3 regions of the Neorhizobium sp. CSC1952 genome follow, and region 2 is predicted to be linked to each of the others. Evidence: predicted binding sites of a transcription regulator. Region 2 holds the regulator's gene; each other region holds the start of a gene.
What was found. The regulator LexA, encoded in region 2, represses DNA repair genes until DNA is damaged. The targets are predictions, from matches to a motif close to TGTTCNNNNTGTGTTCNG.
Positions count from the first base shown of each region.

Region 1: QTA58_RS19110 (UvrD-helicase domain-containing protein) is a predicted target of LexA. The motif match lies at 4,734-4,751, and genes of this name have one in related genera.
Region 3: uvrA (excinuclease ABC subunit UvrA) is a predicted target of LexA. The motif match lies at 3,713-3,730, and genes of this name have one in related genera.

Region 1 covers NZ_CP128416.1:3,947,042-3,953,572, reverse strand. The annotation lists gene QTA58_RS19120 (efflux RND transporter permease subunit) at 56-3,274, opposite strand; gene QTA58_RS19115 (efflux RND transporter periplasmic adaptor subunit) at 3,271-4,500, opposite strand; gene QTA58_RS19110 (UvrD-helicase domain-containing protein) at 4,791-6,531, shown strand, end outside.
Region 2 covers NZ_CP128416.1:4,512,840-4,519,370, reverse strand. The annotation lists gene gltA (citrate synthase) at 1-124, opposite strand, end outside; gene QTA58_RS21815 (ComEC/Rec2 family competence protein) at 581-2,932, shown strand; gene lexA (transcriptional repressor LexA) at 2,913-3,635, opposite strand; gene QTA58_RS21805 (VOC family protein) at 3,837-4,709, shown strand; gene kdsA (3-deoxy-8-phosphooctulonate synthase) at 4,714-5,562, shown strand; gene eno (phosphopyruvate hydratase) at 5,681-6,531, shown strand, end outside.
Region 3 covers NZ_CP128416.1:4,291,685-4,298,215, forward strand. The annotation lists gene gyrA (DNA gyrase subunit A) at 1-878, opposite strand, end outside; gene QTA58_RS20785 (MarC family protein) at 1,107-1,736, shown strand; gene QTA58_RS20790 (HPP family protein) at 1,816-2,961, shown strand; gene QTA58_RS20795 (single-stranded DNA-binding protein) at 3,042-3,605, opposite strand; gene uvrA (excinuclease ABC subunit UvrA) at 3,853-6,531, shown strand, end outside.

The DNA of each region.
Region 1 (6,531 bases), 570 kb from region 2:
GCCTCGTCAGCTTCAGGCGTTCTTCGCTGCAATCGGTTCGCTGGTCAATTGCCCGCTACTCCGCGGCGAGCAGCGGTTCTTCCTTGCCCTTCTCTTCCGTATCCGAGTTCTCCGCCTTGCGGCGCGAGGCATGCGCGAGTTCCTGATGCAGGCGCTGTTCCTCGTGCACATGCGGCTTGGCGAAGCGGGCGATCAGGAGATAGGCGACCGGCGTGATGAAGAGGGTCACGAGCACGGCAAAGCCGAGGCCGCCGACAATGACCCAGCCGAGCGCGATGCGGGCTTCCGCGCCGGCGCCCTTGGCGAGAACCAGAGGCACGCCGCCGATGATGGTGGCGATCATCGTCATCATGACCGGGCGAAGGCGCATGGCGCAGGCGGTCTCGATCGCCTCCCGCACCTCCGCCCCGCGGTCGCGGAGCTGGTTGGCGAATTCGACGATCAGGATGCCGTTCTTCGCCATGACGCCGACGAGCAGCACGAGGCCGATCTGGCTGTAGACGTTGAGGCTCGAGCCCGTGAGCACCAGCGCGATGGCCGCACAGGCAAGCCCGAGCGGCACGGTGGACATGATGATGAGCGACGACAGCACGCTTTCGAACTGTGCGGCGAGCACCAGGAAGATGATGGCGATCGCAAAGCCGAAGGTCAGCAGCATGGCGTTGGAATTCTCGCCGAGCGTCTTTGCTTCCGCCATCGGAATGAGCCGCACGCCGGCCGGCAGCAGCGGCTGGGCGAGCGCCGTCATTTCCCGGACCGCGTCGCCGAGCGCGACGCCGTCGCGAAGGCCCGACGAGATCGACACGGACGCAAGGCGCTCCTCGCGGTTGAGCTGCGGCGCGACGGCCCCTTCCTTCAAGGTCGCGATGGTCGACATCGGCACGATCTTGCCGTCGCCGGTCTTCAGGAAGATGTTTTCGAGATCGGTCGGATCGTCGATCGGCCGCGTCGTCGAGGTGAGCTTCACCGGCAGCGCGTCGCCGGCGACGAAGACGTCGACCACCGAACGGCCCTCCAGCAGCGACTGCATGGCCGTCGACAGGCCCGTGATGTCGATGCCGAGGTCGGAGGCGCGTTCGCGGTCGATCGCGACGGAGAGCTGCGTCTGGGTCGGCTCGTTGGTGAGGCGGGGCGTGTCGAAGAGCGGGCTCTTCTCCATTTCCGACACGAGCCTCTGGGCGGTCGAGGTCAGGACGTCGTAATCGTTGCCGACCAGCGCCATCTGCAGGCCGTTGCCGGCGCCGCGGATCTTCAGGCTGTTCGACTGCATGGCGAAGCCGCGGAGCGCCGGCACGCGCTGTGCCGCGGCGTTCACGTCCGCGGCGATCTCGTCCTGGCTGCGGGTGCGCTCGTCCCACGGCGCCAGCGTCAGGACCATGAAGCCGCTGTTGGTGTTGCTGCCGAAGCCGGAGATCGAGAAGATGTTGCGGATTTCGCCGGAATCGCGCAGCGGCTTCAGGTTCTCCTCGACCCGCTGCATCTGGTCGCGCGTGTAGTCGAGGCTGACGCCCTGCGGCGCCGTGAGGCGCAGCATGACGGTCGCGCGGTCCTCGCGCGGCGTCAGCTCGTTCTTGACGAGGCCGAAGACGTTGTAGGCGGCGATCGCGAAGATCACCGAAAAGACGATGACGACGAGCGGCGCGTTGAGGCAGTACCGCAGCGTGATCGCATAGACGCGGGCAAAGGCGCTGCCGAAGGCGCCGAGCAGCCCGTGATGCTCCTTGATCGGCTTGGTCAGCATGCGCGAGGCGAGCATCGGGCAGAGCGTCAGGGCGGTGATCGACGACAGGGCCACCGAGAAGGCGAGCACGAAGCCGAATTCCTTGAACAGACCGCCGATCTGGCCGGGCAGGAAGGAAAGCGGGATGAAGACGGCCGCGAGCGTCGCGGTCGTGGCGATGACGGCGAAGAAGACTTCCTGCGTGCCGAGCACGGCGGCGGCGCGCGGCCCCATGCCTTCCGCCCGTCGCCGGACGATGTTTTCGAGCACGACGATCGCGTCGTCCACCACGAGACCGGTCGCCAGAACGATCGCGAGCAGCGTCAGGATGTTGATCGAGAAGCCGACGAGGTAGATCGCCACAAGCGTTCCGATCAGCGCCACCGGCATGGTGAGGCCCGGAATGAGCGTCGCCCGCCAGTCGCGCAGGAAGAGGAAGATGACGACGAGCACGACCGAGGCCGACAGGATGAGCGCGATCTCCACCTCGTGCAGCGCGCCCTGGATGAAGATGGCGTCGTCGCCGGTGATCGCGATGCGCGTGCCTTCGGGCAGCGTCTTCTGCATCTCGTCCACGGCCGCCTTGACGCCGTCGGAAATGTTGAGCGTGTTCGACTGCGCCTGGCGGATGATGCCGAGGCCGACGCCCTGCACGCCGTTGGCGCGCAGCACCGTGCTGCCGTCGTCCGGGCCGAGCGAGACGGTGGCGACGTCGCGGACGCGCACGTTCGGCGCGATCAGCACGTTCTCGAAATCGCGCGGCGTCGTCAGGTTCGCGGTGGCGCGCACGACGATATCCTGGCTGGTGCTTTTCAGCGAACCGGCCGGCACGTCGAGCGCCGCGCTTTGCAGCGCCTTGTCGACATCGGCGACGGTGAGGCCCCGGCCGGCAAGCGCCGCCTGGTTCACGTCGACGCGGAACACCTTGTCCTGATCGCCGTAGAGCTCGACGTCGGCTACGCCTTCGACGGCCGCCAGGCGGTCGACGATCTCGTTGTTGACGAGCTGGGTGAGGTCCTCCATCGAGAGCGTCGAGGACGTGACCGCCAGACGCATGATGGCATCGGAATCGGCATCCGCCTTGACGATGCGGGGCTCGTCGGCATCGTCCGGCAGCTGGTTGACGACGCGGCCGACGGCATCGCGCACGTCGTTGGCGGCTTCCGAGAGATCGACGGAATCGGAGAATTCCATCGTCACGCGGCTGGAGCCGAACTGCGACTGGGAAGACAGCGCCTTGAGGCCGGAGACGCGCGCGACCGCGCCCTCGATGACCTGGGTGACCTCCTGGTCCATCGTCTGCGGCGAGGCGCCGTCGTAATTGGTGCGGACCGTGATGACCGGCTGGTCGACGTCGGGAAGCTCGCGCACCTCGACGCCCGCAAGGGCGGCAAGGCCCGCGACGACGAGCAGCGTGTTCAGAACCGCGGCAAGGATCGGCCGGCGGACGAAGAGCGCGGTGAAGCTCTGGCCGGATTTCTCCCCGCCACCGCCGTGCTCTGGTTTTTCTTGGCCGGCGCCGCCATGGCCGAAGCCCGGAAGGTCGATCTTCATTGGCTCGCTACCTCTGCCTTATCCGGCGCGCCGAAGATGCGCACGGGCGCCCCTTCCCTCACGCGCTGCAGGCCTTCGGTCACCACCCGGTCGCCCTCGTTGAGCCCCGCCTCGACGAGGACCGCATCCGGATTGCGCTGCACGACGCGCACCCGGGTCTTGACCGACTTGTTGTCCTGGACCAGCCAGACATAGGAGCCCTCGCCGTCCCATTGCACGGCGAGCGGATCGACGGACGGGTATTTCTCGCCCTCAAAGCGCATGCCGACGTTGAAGGCCATGCCGGCGCGCAGGACGTCGTCGGGATTTTCGACGCGGGCGCGGATGCGCATGGTGCGGCTTGCCGGATCGACGCGGTTGTCGATCGCCTCCACCTTGCCCGTAAAGACCTGGCCCGGGCGGGCGATGGAACTCGCCTCGACCGCCTGGCCGGGTTCGATGGCGACGGCGAAGCGCTCGGGCGCCCAGAAATCGACGAGGATCGCCGAACGGTCGTCTATGGTGACGATGCTGGTCTGGGTCGTGACGTTGTCGCCGATATTGACCGCGACGATGCCGGCAATGCCGTCGATGGGCGCAACGATGTCGCGGCGCCTGAGGTTGAGTTCGGCGGTGGAGAGCGCGAGCTTCGCGGCCTGTTCGGCGATCTGCGCATCGAGCACGTCGAGGCGCGAAACGGACTGCAGGTTCTTGTAGGAGGCGGATTTCTCCTGGGCGCTCTTCAGCGACACCTGCGCCTTGTCGCGCTCGATGATCTGCTCGTCGTCGTCGAGGCGGGCAAGCACCTGGCCCTTCACGACCTTTTCGCCGGAGCTGACCATGATCTCGTGGATCGTGCCGGCCGCCTGCGGCATGACGACGACGGACTGGATCGCTTCGCCGCTGCCGATCGCCGTCAGACGGTCGTTGACCGTGCCGGTCGCGACGGGCTCCACCACGACGAGCGTCGCGCGATTGCCGCCGCCCTGGCCCCGCTGGCCACCCTGGCCGGCGCCGCTCTGGCCTTGGCCTTGGCCCTGGCCCTGCTGCCGCGCCGCGGCATTGGTGTTGCCGGCCGTGCCTATAGCCGCCGGCTGGGCCTGTTCGGAACGGATGGCGGCGATCACCTCTCCCGGCACGCCCATCTTGGCAAGCGTCTCACCGGCGCTCGGCACCATGAAGACCCAGAGACAAAGCCCTGCAGCCAGAACCACGATACTGAGCAGAAGCTGTTTCCAAATCCGCATTCACTTCTCCGGTTGAGGCACGCGCGGGCCTATTTGCGAAGGAGTATCCTTTTTTGCCGATGTACAAGCAATGGCTGATCGGCATTCTTACGAAATTGTAATTTCACAAGATTTTGTAGACTTTTTGACTGCCCCGACCGCCTCCGTCTGCCTATCGGGAGGGCAGAACCCGGTCCTTTCCTGGGCGATCTGCATCAACTTACCACAATTTAGCCTCCCCTTGTGGAGAGACTGGGAATAAAAGAGGAACATTTTCTGGTCTTTCGGGTCCGAATCATTACATTGGCCGCATGAGTAACAGTTTCGACGACATCCCGTTCTTCGACGAGGAGCCGCAGCCGGCGCCGCGCAAAGGCCCCGCCCCGACCCCGCCCGGCGCAGGCGGCGGCCTCGGGATTGCGGCGCGCGCCATGGCCGCCCGCGACCAGCACCGCGCCCCGGACTATCTCACCGGCCTCAACCCGGAGCAGCGCGAGGCGGTCGAGACGCTGGACGGCCCCGTCCTCGTGCTCGCGGGTGCCGGCACCGGCAAGACGCGGGTGCTGACGACGCGCATCGCCCATATTCTGGCGACCGGCCGGGCCTTCCCCAGCCAGATCCTCGCCGTCACCTTCACCAACAAGGCGGCGCGCGAGATGAAGGAGCGCATCGGCGTGCTGGTCGGCGGCGCGGTCGAAGGCATGCCCTGGCTCGGCACCTTCCACTCGATCGGCGTGAAGCTTCTGCGACGCCATGCGGAACTGGCGGGACTCCGCTCCGATTTCACCATTCTCGACACCGACGACGTGATCCGGCTGATCAAGCAGCTCATCCAGGCGGAAGGCCTGGACGACAAGCGCTGGCCGGCCCGCCAGTTCGCCGGCATGATCGACACCTGGAAGAACAAGGGCCTGCTGCCGGCCGATATCCCGGAAGGCGACGCCCGCGCCTTCGCGAACGGAAAAGGCCGCGAGCTCTACGCCGCCTACCAGGCGCGGCTGAAGACGCTGAACGCCTGCGATTTCGGCGACCTTCTGCTCCATCCGATCGCGATCTTCCGCCAGAACCCGGATATCCTGAAGGACTATCACGGCAGGTTCCGCTACATCCTCGTCGACGAGTACCAGGATACCAACACGGCGCAATACATGTGGCTCAGGCTGCTCGCGCAGCGGCCGAAGGGAACGCCGCAGAACGTCTGCTGCGTCGGCGACGACGACCAGTCCATCTACGGCTGGCGCGGCGCGGAAGTGGACAATATCCTGCGCTTCGAGAAGGATTTTCCGGGCGCGAAGGTGATCAAGCTGGAGCGCAACTACCGCTCTACCGAACATATTCTCGGCGCCGCCGGCCATCTCATCGCCCATAACGAGGGGCGGCTTGGAAAGACGCTCTTCACCGACCGGGTCGATCCCGACGACGAGAAGGTGATGGTGCATGCCGCCTGGGACAGCGAGGAAGAGGCACGCGCCGTCGGCGAGGAGATCGAGCGTCTGCAGCGCGGCGATGCCGACGGCAAGCGGCATGCGCTGAACGACATGGCGATCCTGGTGCGCGCCTCCTTCCAGATGCGCGAGTTCGAAGACCGCTTCGTGACGCTCGGCCTCAACTACCGCGTGATCGGCGGCCCCCGCTTCTACGAGCGGCTGGAGATCCGCGACGCGATGGCCTATTTCCGGCTCGTCTGCCAGCCGGCCGACGACCTCGCCTTCGAGCGGATCATCAACACCCCGAAGCGGGGCCTGGGCGACACGACGGTACGCTACCTGCACGACTATGCCCGCGCCCGCGACGTGCCCATGCTCGCGGCATCCGCCGAGATCATCGAGACGGACGAGCTGAAGCCCAAGGCGCGCAAGGCGCTGTTCGACGTGGTGCAGAGTTTCAGGAACTGGCAGCAGCGGCTGGAGACGACCCCGCATACCGAGCTCGCCGAGCAGATCCTCGAAGAATCCGGCTATACGGACATGTGGAAGAACGACAAGTCGGCGGAAGCCCCCGGCCGGCTGGAAAACCTGAAAGAGCTCGTCCGCTCGATGGAAGCGTTCGAGA
Region 2 (6,531 bases):
TGAAGGCACCGGTCTGCTTGTAGAGCGAGCCGATATCGATCACGTCCGGACCGATGGAACCCGACCTTACCTGAAGCTCGACTTTCTTGTCGCCCAGTACCACGTTTGCGCTTTTATCCGTCATGCTGATCCTCCAACCTTTTGGCGGCGTGGCGCCTAAAAAGCGCCACAAGAATTAAGCGTCCCATGCCTTGCTATATGATCCTAAAGCTGATGCCAAGCTGTCCTGGCGGCATTTTGTGCAGCGCGAAAATATCTCGGCCAACCACTTTTGCTTGGATATCCAACTTGCTGTTGCAGGGCGATTGGACCTGCCCGGATTGCCGAGATTTCCCGGACAGTTGACGGCATGCCGGGAAGCGCGCAGGTTGCACCGTCGCAAGTTTTTGGCGACTGGGCGGCTGGGCGTTTCATGTCGGAAGACACTGCGTTCCCGAAACTGATCAGGGTGCGGCGGCCGGCTTCCGCGCCGCCCGATCGGCTGCGGAACGGAGGCGCCTCCGACTCGGACGCGCTTCGTGATCCCGCGCCTGTTCCGTTCGAGAAGAGGCCGGCTGTGGTCCACACGCAGGGAAGTGCCTTGCGTCGGGGGCTCGGCCGTTTGCGCCGCGTCTGGCGTGATAGCCCGGCCATGCTTGCGGAAGAGGCCGCGCACGGGCACGCTTTTCTCTTCCTCCCTGTCGTTGTCGGGGCCGGCGCCGCGTGCTGGTTCGCTTTGCCGCAAAGCCCGCCCTTCTGGCCGTTCTTTCTGGCGTTCTGCACGTTTGCCGCGCTTGCGGCCGTCACGCGGCACCGTGCCGGCGGGGTGCGCATCCTTCCGCTCGGCATGGCCCTTTTTCTCGGCGGCATGATGCTGGCCGAGCTTGAGGCCTGGCGGCGGGGCACGGTCGTTCTCGATTCACCAGTGACGACCGAGCTGGCGGGCGTGGTCGAAAGGCGCGAGGTCGATGCGGACGGACGCTGGCGGTACGTGGTCCGCGTCGAGCGGACGACCGGTCCCGAGGTCAGGCGTCCGCCGGAGCGGGTGTCGCTGCTGGCGAGGGCGCGCCACGCGCCGGTCGAAACCGGCGAGACGATCAGCGGCCGGGTACGCATCTCGCCGCCTTCCGGCCCGGCGCTGCCGGGGCTCAACGATTTCGCCTTCTCCTCCTATTTCGACGGCATAGGCGCCATTGGGTTCTTCTACGGCACGCCGAAACAGGAGTCGGACCCGGCAGCGCCGCACGCCTGGCATGCGGAGCTCGAAAGGCGGCTTTTCGACCTGCGCAGCGCGATCGCGAGCCATATCCGCGAAAGAGTGCCGGGCGATGCCGGCGCGTTCGCCGCCGCGATCGTGACCGACAAGCGCCGGGCGATCTCGGAAGAGACGATCGAGGCGCTGCGGCTTTCCGGGCTTGCCCATATCGTCGCGATCTCGGGGCTCAACATGGCGCTCGCGGCCGGCATCTTCTTCGTCGGGGTCCGCACGGCGCTTTCGTTCTTCACCGGCTTTGCGCAAGCCTATCCGGTCAAGAAGATCGCCGCACTCGGCGCGCTTCTCATGGCGACCGCCTATTACCTGATCTCCGGTTTCGGGGTGTCGGCGGAGCGCGCCTATATCATGATGGCGGTGATGCTCGTCGCGGTCTTCTTCGACCGGCCGTCGATCAGCCTGCGCAATGTGGCGCTCTCCGCCCTCATCATCATCGCCATCTCGCCTTCGGAAATCCTGGGCCCCAGCTTCCAGATGTCTTTTGCCGCGACCGCAGCCCTGGTGGCAGGCTACGCGCTCTGGAAGCACCGGGCGGAAAAGCGCGATCCCGAACCGCTGCCGTTCCGTTACCCCGTGGTGACCCCCGTCCTGGCCTCATGGAATTTCGTCGCCGGAATCTTCGTGACCTCGCTGATCGGCGGCATCTCCACGGCGATCTTTTCCGTCGAGCACTTTCATCGCCTGACGACCTACGGGCTGGCGGCCAATCTTGCCGCCATGCCGGTCATCTCCTTCGTGGTCATGCCGGCGGGTCTGATCGGCATGCTGCTGATGCCCTTCGGGCTCGATGCACCCTTCCTGAAACTCATGGGGCTCGGTCTGGAGGCGGTGATCGCCATCGCCAGGCACGTGGCGGCCTGGGGCGGCGATGTCGGTATCGGCCGCCAGCATGCCTGGTTCCTGACCGTGGCGACCGCGGGCTTCCTGCTGCTGACACTCTTGCGAACCAGGCTCCGGCTTCTCGGTATTCCGTTCCTTGCCGCGGCCTTGCTGCTCTCCTGGCAAGAGCGCTCGAAACCCTTGGCCGATCTGCTGGTCTCGGAGGATGGAACAATGGTCGCTTTGCCGGGCGGGGAGGGCGTTGCGACGAACCGCAGCCGCCCGCCGGATTTCGTCTACGGTCAGTGGAAGCGCGCGCTGCTCATCGGCGATCCCGTGAAACCGGAAATGTCGCCGCCGAGGGACAGGCCCCCCGATACGAAATCGCCCGGACCGAAATCCGCAGGTGCCGGCGCAAATGAACGCCGTGATCTGACCGCGGAGGAGACCGAAGCTGCCCGAGCCGGCATCAGGCAGGCCCCCGCCGGCCGTTTCATCTGCACGCCCCGCGCCTGGTGCGCCGCGAGGACCGCCGAAGGCGTCATCGTCGCTGCCGTGGAGGACGGCCGTTATGCGGGTGCGGCCTGCGACGCCGCCAATTTCGTCATCGCGCCGCGTGCCCGTTTCGACCGCTGCCGCTCCGGCGCGCTGATGATCAACGGCGATACGCTGCGCAAGACCGGCGCCATTGAAATATTTCTCAACGGCGCCACAGACATCCGCCAATGGCGGATCCACACTGCCATGGCCGGCCAGGACCGCCCGTGGACCCGACACCGCAATTACGACTGGCGGAACAGGACATTCAACCCGATGCTGCCGGAAGCGCTCCGGCCGCTGATCAGTGATAGCGGCGGATGAGGCCGACGAGCTTGCCCTGGATCTTCACCCGGTCGGGGCCGAAAATGCGGGTTTCGTAAGCCGGGTTTGCGGCTTCGAGCGCGATCGAGGCGCCGCGGCGGCGGAAGCGCTTCAGCGTCGCTTCCTCGTCGTCCACGAGAGCCACGACGATATCGCCGGGATTGGCCGTATTGCTGTTGCGGATGATCACGGTGTCGCCGTCGAGAATGCCGGCCTCGATCATCGAATCGCCCTTGACCTCAAGCGCGTAATGTTCGCCGGAACCGAGCATTTCGACCGGCACGGCGATGTCGTGCGTGTTGTTCTGGATCGCCGAGATCGGCACGCCCGCCGCGATGCGGCCCATGACGGGAACCGTGGTGGCATTGGACGCATCGTCGTTCGCCGCGGGCTTCGCAGGGAGTGCGGCGACAGGCTGCGGCTTGCCGAGGCTGCCTTCGATGACGCTCGGCGAGAAGCCGCGCCGCGGCTGCAGGCTCGGCTGATAGGCTTCCGGCAGCTTGATGACTTCCAGCGCCCGCGCCCGGTTCGGCAGGCGGCGGATGAAGCCGCGCTCCTCGAGTGCCGTGATCAGCCGGTGGATGCCGGACTTCGATGCGAGGTCGAGCGCATCCTTCATCTCGTCGAAGGAAGGCGGCACGCCGGATTCCTTCATGCGTTCGTGAATGAACAGAAGCAATTCCTGCTGTTTGCGCGTGAGCATGTTTTGGCACCCTGAGAGTCGGAAACAAATCCAGAACGGACACTATATGTTCCATATGTGTTCCGCAAGTCCCTAAATTTTAGTGAAGTATGGTGATTTTTTCTTCATGGAAGCGCGCCACATATCTCTCTCATCTCCACTTGCGCGGAACCCGTCCGCTGCCAATGTAATTTTGCGGTACTGGATCCTGGGGGCCATCGCGTGAATGCAAGACCGATCGATCATCTCGTTCTGCCGGCCGCGGAGCTTGCGCTCGCGCGCTCGCGGCTGTCCGAACTTGGGTTTACCGTGGCGCCCGACGCGTTCCACCCGTTCGGCACGGCCAATGCCTGCGTGTTCCTCCCGGACGGCACCTATCTGGAGCCGCTGGCGATCGCCAACCGGCGTCATGCGTCTGCGGCGGCCAAGCGCGGCAATGTCTTCACCGCGCGCGACCTTGCCTTCCGCAAGGCGAAGATGAGCCAGGGCCTTTCCGCGCTCGTGGTCGCCACGGTCGATGCCGCTGCCGATCATGAGCGCTTCAAGCTCAGGGGCGTTTCGGCGGGCGATATCCTGGAGTTTTCCCGCGGCGTGAAGATGCCGGACGGTTCTAAGACCGAGGCAAGCTTCCGGCTGGCCTTTGCGGGCGATGAGCGGGCGCCGGATTTCTTCCTCTTCTCCTGTCAGCGCGTCAATCCGCTGCCGGCCGATCGCGGCGAACTGGAGCGCCACGCCAATGTGGTCACGGGTTTGAGCGAGATCGTTCTTTCCGCCCCGGCGCCCGGCGAGTTCGCTCCGCTGATGGAGCAGGTGCTGATGACGGAAGCGGAGATCGAGCCGCACTTCGTCAGGCTTGCCGCCGCCAATGCCCGCATCCGGATCGCGCGGGATCAGGATATCGAAGCGGAATTCGCGCTCGCGCCGATCCCGGATGCCGGGGGGCTCCGGGGCCGCGCGGTCATCTTCAAGACGGCCGATCTTGCCGTGACAGAGATCATCCTTGCTGCTAATGACGTGGCATTCGTCCGCCGGGAAGGCCGTGTCCTGGTGCAGGCGGCGCCCGGCCAGGGCGCCATGTTCGGTTTCGAGGAATAGTGTCATGGAAGTGTCCCCCAATCCGCGTGTTTCCCTCGGCGAAGGGGAGGGCAGGGTGCTGTTTGCGCAGGATGCGCGCCTGTCGCTGATCGCCGGTCCCTGCCAGATGGAAAGCCGCGACCATGCCTTCATGATGGCGGGCGCGCTGAAGGAACTCTGCGGCAGGCTCGGCATCAGGCTCGTCTACAAATCGTCCTTCGACAAGGCGAACCGCACCTCGATTTCCGGCAAGCGCGGCATCGGGCTCGAAAGCGCCATGGAGATTTTCGCCGACCTGAAGAAGGAGTTCGGCTTTCCGGTTCTGACCGACATCCATACTGAAGAGCAATGCGCGATCGTCGCGAAGACGGTCGATATCCTGCAGATTCCGGCCTTCCTCTCCCGCCAGACGGACCTGCTGGTCGCCGCCGCCAAGACCGGCCGTGTCATCAACGTCAAGAAGGGCCAGTTCCTGGCGCCGTGGGACATGAAGAACGTGCTCGCCAAGTTCACCCAGAGCGGCAACCCGAACGTGCTGCTGTGCGAGCGCGGCGCTTCCTTCGGCTACAATACGCTGGTCTCCGACATGCGCTCGCTGCCGATCATGGCGGCGCTGGGCGCGCCGGTCATCTTCGATGCCACCCATTCCGTGCAGCAGCCGGGCGGGCAGGGCGCTTCGTCCGGCGGGCAGCGGGAGTTCGTCGAGACCCTGGCGCGGGCAGCCGTCGCAGTCGGCGTCGCGGGCGTCTTCATCGAGACGCATGAGGACCCGGACAACGCGCCGTCCGACGGTCCGAACATGGTGCATCTGAAGGACATGCCGCGGCTGCTCGAAAAGCTGCTCGCGCTGGATGCTGTCGCCAAGGCGCCCTGACACGCCGCCTGAAAAAGCGCGAAAAGCGGCCGCATTGTAATTTTCGTGTCATTGACTATGAGACATTTTCAGTGACCCCGAACCACATAGACCCGACGTTCAAGCCAGGGAGAGTCTTTTGACCGCCATCACCGATATCATCGCCCGCGAAATCCTCGACAGCCGCGGTAACCCCACCGTCGAAGTGGATGTCTACCTCGAAGACGGTTCCATGGGCCGCGCGGCCGTTCCGTCGGGCGCGTCGACCGGCGCGCATGAGGCGGTCGAATTGCGCGACGGCGGCAAGCGCTATCTCGGCAAGGGCGTCGAAAAGGCCGTCGAGGCCGTCAACACGGAAATCTTCGATGCGATCGGCGGCTTCGATGCCGAAAGCCAGATCCATGTCGACCGGACGATGATCGCGCTCGACGGCACGCCGAACAAGTCGCGCCTCGGCGCCAACGCCATCCTCGGCGTCTCGCTCGCCGTCGCCAAGGCTGCCGCCGAATCCGCCGGCCTGCCGCTTTACCGTTATGTCGGCGGCGCGGGCGCTCATCTCCTGCCGGTCCCGATGATGAACATCATCAACGGCGGCGCCCATGCCGACAACCCGATCGACTTCCAGGAATTCATGATCATGCCGGTCGGCGCCGAGACGCTGCGCGATGCGGTGCGCATGGGTTCGGAAATCTTCCACACGCTGAAGAAGGAGCTGCATGCCGGCGGCCACAACACCAATGTCGGCGACGAAGGCGGTTTCGCACCCAACCTGAAGAGCGCGCCCGAAGCGCTCGATTTCATCATGAAGTCCATCGAGAAGGCCGGTTACCGTCCGGGCGAGGACATCTATCTCGGCCTCGATTGCGCCTCCACCGAGTTCTTCAAGAACGGCAAGTACGAGATGGAAGGCGAAGGCCGTACGCTGGAATCGGGCGCCATGGCCGAATACCTGGCCGAGCTCGTCGCCAAATATCCGATCATCTCGATCGA
Region 3 (6,531 bases), 220 kb from region 2:
ATGCGCTTCTCGCGCACCAGTTCGCCAATCTTCTCGACCATCGCGGCCTTGTTCACCTGATAGGGAACCTCGGTGACGATGATCTGCTCCCGGTCGCCGCGCATCGGCTCGATGGTCGCCCGTCCCCGCATGATGATCGAGCCGCGGCCCGTCTCGTAGGCCGATCGGATGCCGGAACGTCCGAGGATCAGGGCGCCGGTCGGGAAATCCGGACCGGGGATGATCTGCATCAGCTCAGGCAGCTCGATCGCCGGGTTGTCGATCATGGCGATGCAGCCGTCGATGACCTCGGCAAGGTTGTGCGGCGGAATGTTGGTCGCCATGCCGACCGCGATGCCGCCCGCACCGTTGACGAGCAGGTTCGGAAACTTCGCCGGCAGCACGACGGGCTCGGAGAGCGTGCCGTCATAGTTGTCGCGGAAATCGACGGTTTCCTTGTCGAGATCGTCGAGCAGCGAATGGGCCGCCTTTTCAAGGCGACATTCGGTATAACGCTCGGCCGCCGGAGGGTCGCCGTCGATCGAGCCGAAATTGCCCTGGCCGTCGATCAAAGGCAGACGGAGCGACCAATCCTGCGCCATGCGGGCGAGCGCGTCGTAGATCGCCAGGTTGCCGTGAGGATGGTATTTACCCATCACGTCCCCGGTGACGCGGGCGCATTTGACGTATTTCTTGTTCCAGTCGATGCCGAGTTCCGACATGCCGTAAAGGATGCGCCGATGGACAGGCTTCAATCCGTCGCGGACGTCCGGAAGGGCGCGGCTCACGATAACGCTCATGGCATAATCGAGATAGGACCGCTGCATCTCTTCCATGATGGAAATGGGTTCGATGCCGGGAGGCAGCTTTCCGCCGCCGGGTGTGCTTTGCTCAGTCAAATCGGATCACGATCTCTGTTCGGAATCAGTTGGTTGTTTTATAGCGGAAAGCGGTTCCGAGCGCCAATTTCCACCATGGTTTTGAACAGTTTTTGCGGTGTTTTCCAGGCATCTTTGGCAGGATGACGCCTTATTTTCAAAAGCCCGTTGCGGGCTTCCCTAAACCGCGCGCCTGTCCTAACAATCTTCGCACGAGACTGCAAGAATTGCAGCTGGACGGGGGAAGATATGGCAACGCCTGACATGCTGATCAATGCGCTCACGACGATGCTCGTGACACTCGATCCGCCGGGGCTCGCCCCAGTCTTCCTCGGCCTCACCGTCGGCATGACGGCGCCTCAGCGCCGCCAGGTCGCTTTCCGCGGCTCGCTGATCGCCTTCGGCATACTGGCCGTCTTCGCGCTCTTCGGCTCGAGCGTGCTCGGGCTTCTCGGCATCTCGATCGGCGCCTTCCGCATCGCCGGCGGCATGCTGCTCTTCTGGATCTCCTTCGAAATGGTCTTCGAACGGCGCCAGGAACGGAAGGAAAAGACCTCGCAGACGGCAATCACCATCGACCATATTCACAATATCGCGGTCTTTCCGCTCGCCCTGCCGCTGATCGCCGGGCCGGGCGCGATCTCCGCCACGGTGCTGCTCGCCGGCACGTTCCCCGGCCCCGCCGACCGGGCGCTGCTGATCGGCGTCATCGCGCTGATCATGGCGCTCGTCTACGTCACCCTCCTGGTCGCCGAACGGCTCGACCGGTTCCTCGGCGTCACCGGCCGGGCCATTCTCACCCGCCTGCTCGGGGTCATTCTCGCCGCCCTCTCGGTCCAGTTCGTGGTCGACGGTGTGCGCTCGGCGTTCAATCTGTGAAAGCTGCAAGAACCGCATGACGGATCGGCGTTTTCTGCTAAAAGCCGGCGCACCGAACGGAATCAAAGGTTTTGCATCAATGCGACATATGTTGCAGCGGCTTCTGCCCGACACCATGCCCGTCAGTCCCAGGGAAAGGTTGCGTGCCGCCCTCGGCGCCCTGATAGGCATCCTGGCGACCGGACTGGCGGGGAGCCTCGCTTTGCGGGCCGATGCGTCGCTTCCGGCCCTGATCGCGCCGATGGGCGCCTCGGCCGTCCTGCTGTTCGCCGTTCCCTCGAGCCCGCTCGCGCAGCCCTGGTCGATCCTTTGCGGCAATATCGTCTCGGCTCTCGTCGGGGTCACCGTAGCGCTCGTCGTCGGCGATCCGTTCCTCGCCTCGGCCGTAGCGATCAGCGTGGCGATTGCGGCGATGATGACGTTCCGCTGCCTGCATCCGCCGAGCGGCGCGATCGCGCTCACCGCCGTGCTCGGCGGGCCGGCCATCCATGAGTTGGGTTACGGTTTCGTGCTGTGGCCGGTCGCCGGCAATTCGCTCGCTCTCGTCGTGCTGGCTCTGATCTTCAACAACCTGACCGGCCGCAGCTATCCGCACGCGGTGAGATTGTCGACCGACCACGGCACCAAGGATCCTGCCCCCCTTCAGCGCATCGGTTTCACCTCTGCGGACCTGGACGACGTGCTGAAGGAATATGACGAGTTCCTCGATATCGACCGCGACGATCTCGAAACGATCCTGCGGCGCACGGAACTGCGATCCTATCGCCGCCGCGCCGGCTATTTCGACTGCGCCAGCATCATGTCGCGCGACGTGGTGGCCGTGGCGCCCGACAACACGCTGAAGGAAGCGCACGACCTGATGCGCGCCCACCATTTCAAGGCCCTGCCGGTGACCAACGACCGCGCCGAAGTCGTCGGCATCGTCACCCAGACGGATTTTCTCGACAAGGCGCACTGGGTCAACGGGCGGCCGAGAATCGGCTTCGGCCAGCGACTGCGGCTTGTTCTATCGGGCGCGAGCGCTCCGAACGATACGGTGAAGGACATCATGACGACGCCGGTGAAAACCGTCCGCCCCAATACGCCGGTCGCCGACGCGATGATCATCTTCGCCGAGCAAGGCCTGCATTACCTGCCGGTGACGCGGGAGAACAACAAGCTGGTCGGCATCCTGTCGCAATCCGACGTGATGGTGTCCATGCTGGCCGACAAGGCAGCCGCCTGAACGCATTCGGGGAAAGCGCGAACGCTTTCCCCGAATATCGAAACACAATGGATGCCCGACGGCAGACCGGAGCGCCCGGATCAGAACGGAATGTCGTCGTCGAGATCGCGCGAGAAATTGCCGCCGGCCGGCGGCTGGTTGCCGCCGCCGCCACGGTTCGCCCCGCCGGACGGCCGGCGGTCGTAGTCGTTTCCGCCACCATAACCGCCACCGAAATCGTCGCCGCCGCCGAAATCACTGCCGACGCGACTGCCACCGCCGCCGTAACCGCCACGATCGCCACCGCCTTCGCCACGACCATCCAGCATGGTCAGGGTCGAGTTGAAGCCCTGCAGCACCACTTCCGTCGTGTAGCGGTCGTTGCCGCTCTGGTCCTGCCACTTGCGGGTCTGCAACTGGCCCTCGACATAGAGCTTGGCCCCCTTCTTCACATACTGCTCCACAACCTTGCAGAGCCCTTCGTTGAAGACGACGACGTTGTGCCACTCGGTCTTTTCACGGCGCTCGCCCGAATTGCGGTCACGCCAGGTCTCGGAGGTCGCAATTCGCAGGTTGGCGATCGGCCGGCCGTCCTGGGTGCGGCGGATTTCCGGATCGGCTCCGACATTTCCCACCAGGATGACCTTGTTCACGCTACCAGCCATAATTTTCACCTTGTCCGCCGCATTCCGCGGCCCTAAACCAATCCCTGCACTTTAACCCATCGGTCCGATCCGGTGGGTGCCGATGATTTTTAATCCACAGGCAAATTTGTTCTTTATTTGTTCTAATTTATTCCTATAGTGCTGTCAACCGACTCGGAACGGCGCTGCATCGCAGCAGTTTCGTCTCGACACGCGCGCATCAATCACTACATAAGGACCTTCGATCCTCCCCCCGATGAGTATGACGATGAGTGAACTGAAGACCATTTCCATACGTGGTGCGCGCGAGCACAATTTGAAGGGCATCGATCTCGATCTGCCGCGCAATTCGCTGATCGTCATGACGGGCCTTTCCGGCTCGGGCAAATCGTCGCTCGCCTTCGACACGATCTATGCCGAGGGGCAGCGCCGCTACGTGGAAAGCCTCTCGGCCTACGCAAGGCAGTTTCTGGAGATGATGCAGAAGCCGGACGTCGACCAGATCGACGGGCTTTCTCCGGCGATTTCGATCGAGCAGAAGACGACTTCGCGCAACCCGCGTTCGACCGTCGGCACCGTCACCGAAATCTACGACTACATGCGCCTGCTTTTCGCCCGCGTCGGCGTGCCCTATTCGCCGGCGACGGGCCTGCCGATCGAAAGCCAGACGGTGAGCCAGATGGTCGACCGCGTGCTTTCCTTCGATGAGGGGACGCGCCTTTATATCCTCGCGCCGATGATCCGCGGCCGCAAGGGCGAGTATAAGAAGGAACTCGCCGACCTGATGAAAAAGGGGTTTCAGCGCGTCAAGGTCGACGGCCAGTTCTACGAGATCGCCGACGTTCCGGCGCTCGACAAGAAATACAAGCACGATATCGACGTGGTGGTGGACCGTCTCGTGGTGCGTTCCGATATCGGCGCGCGCCTTGCGGACAGTCTCGAAACCTCGCTGAAGCTCGCCGACGGGCTGGCGGTCGCGGAATTCGCCGACAAGCCGCTGCCGCCTGAGGAGACCGCAGCCGGCGGTTCGGCCAACAAGTCGCTCAACGAGACGCATGAACGCGTGCTGTTTTCGGAAAAATTCGCCTGCCCGGTTTCAGGTTTCACCATTCCGGAAATCGAGCCGCGGCTCTTCTCGTTCAACAACCCCTTCGGCGCCTGCCCGACCTGCGACGGCCTCGGTTCGCAGCAGAAGGTCGATGAGGCGCTGATCGTGCCGGAACCTGCCCGCACGCTGCGCGACGGGGCGATCTCGCCATGGGCGAAATCCACATCGCCCTATTACAACCAGACCCTGGAGGCGCTCGGCAAGACCTTCGGCTTCAAGCTCTCGAACCGCTGGAACGAGCTTTCCGAGGAGGCGCAGAAGGCGATCCTGCACGGGACCGAGGAAAAGATCGAGTTCCATTACGCCGATGGCGCCCGCTCCTACAAGACGGTGAAGAACTTCGAAGGCATCGTGCCGAACCTCGAACGCCGCTGGAAGGAAACGGATTCCGCCTGGGCGCGCGAGGATATCGAACGCTACATGTCGGCGGCCCCCTGCCCGGCCTGCAACGGCTATCGCCTGAAGCCGGAAGCGCTGGCGGTCAAGATCAACAAGCTGCATATCGGCGAAGTCACCGACATGTCGATCAAGGCGGCGCGCGACTGGTTCGAAGTGCTGCCTGCCGAGCTGAATGCCAAGCAGAACGAGATTGCGGTGCGCATTCTGAAGGAAATTCGCGAGCGCCTGCGGTTCCTGAACGATGTCGGCCTCGATTACCTGAGCCTGTCCCGGAATTCAGGCACGCTTTCCGGCGGCGAGAGCCAGCGCATCCGGCTCGCCTCGCAAATCGGCTCGGGCCTCACGGGCGTGCTCTACGTGCTCGACGAACCGTCGATCGGCCTGCACCAGCGCGACAATGCCCGGCTGCTCGACACGCTGAAGCACCTGCGCGATATCGGCAATACGGTGATCGTCGTCGAGCACGACGAGGACGCGATCCTGACGGCTGACTATGTCGTCGATATCGGACCGGCCGCCGGCATTCATGGCGGCACGGTCGTCGCTCAGGGTTCGCCGAACGAGGTTATGGCCAATCCGAAGTCGCTGACCGGCAAATATCTCTCGGGCGAGCTCGGCGTGCCGGTGCCGGCCGAACGCCGCAAGCCGAAGAAGGGCAAGGAGATCAAGGTTTTCGGCGCGCGCGGAAACAATCTGAAGAATGTCACGGCATCCGTGCCGCTCGGCGTCTTCACGGCGGTGACCGGGGTTTCCGGCGGCGGCAAGTCCACCTTCCTGATCGAGACGCTTTACAAAGCGGCCGCGCGTCGGGTCATGGGCGCACGGGAAATTCCAGCCGAACACGACAAGATCGACGGTTTCGAGTTCATCGACAAGGTGATCGACATCGACCAGTCGCCGATCGGCCGCACGCCGCGCTCCAACCCGGCGACCTATACCGGCGCCTTCACGCCGATCCGCGACTGGTTCGCGGGGCTCCCGGAGGCCAAGGCGCGTGGCTATCAGCCCGGCCGGTTCTCCTTCAACGTCAAGGGCGGACGCTGCGAAGCCTGCCAGGGCGACGGCGTCATCAAGATCGAGATGCACTTCCTGCCGGACGTCTACGTCACTTGCGACGTCTGCCACGGCAAGCGCTACAATCGCGAGACGCTGGACGTCACCTTCAAGGGCAAATCGATCGCCGACGTGCTGGACATGACGGTGGAGGAAGGCGTCGAGTTCTTCTCCGCGGTGCCGGCGGTGCGCGACAAGCTGCAGTCGCTCTTCGACGTGGGTCTCGGCTATATCAAGGTCGGCCAGCAGGCCAACACGCTTTCGGGTGGCGAGGCGCAGCGCGTCAAGCTAGCCAAGGAACTGTCGAAACGTTCGACCGGCCGCACGCTCTATATCCTCGACGAGCCGACGACCGGCCTGCACTTCCATGACGTCGCCAAGCTCTTG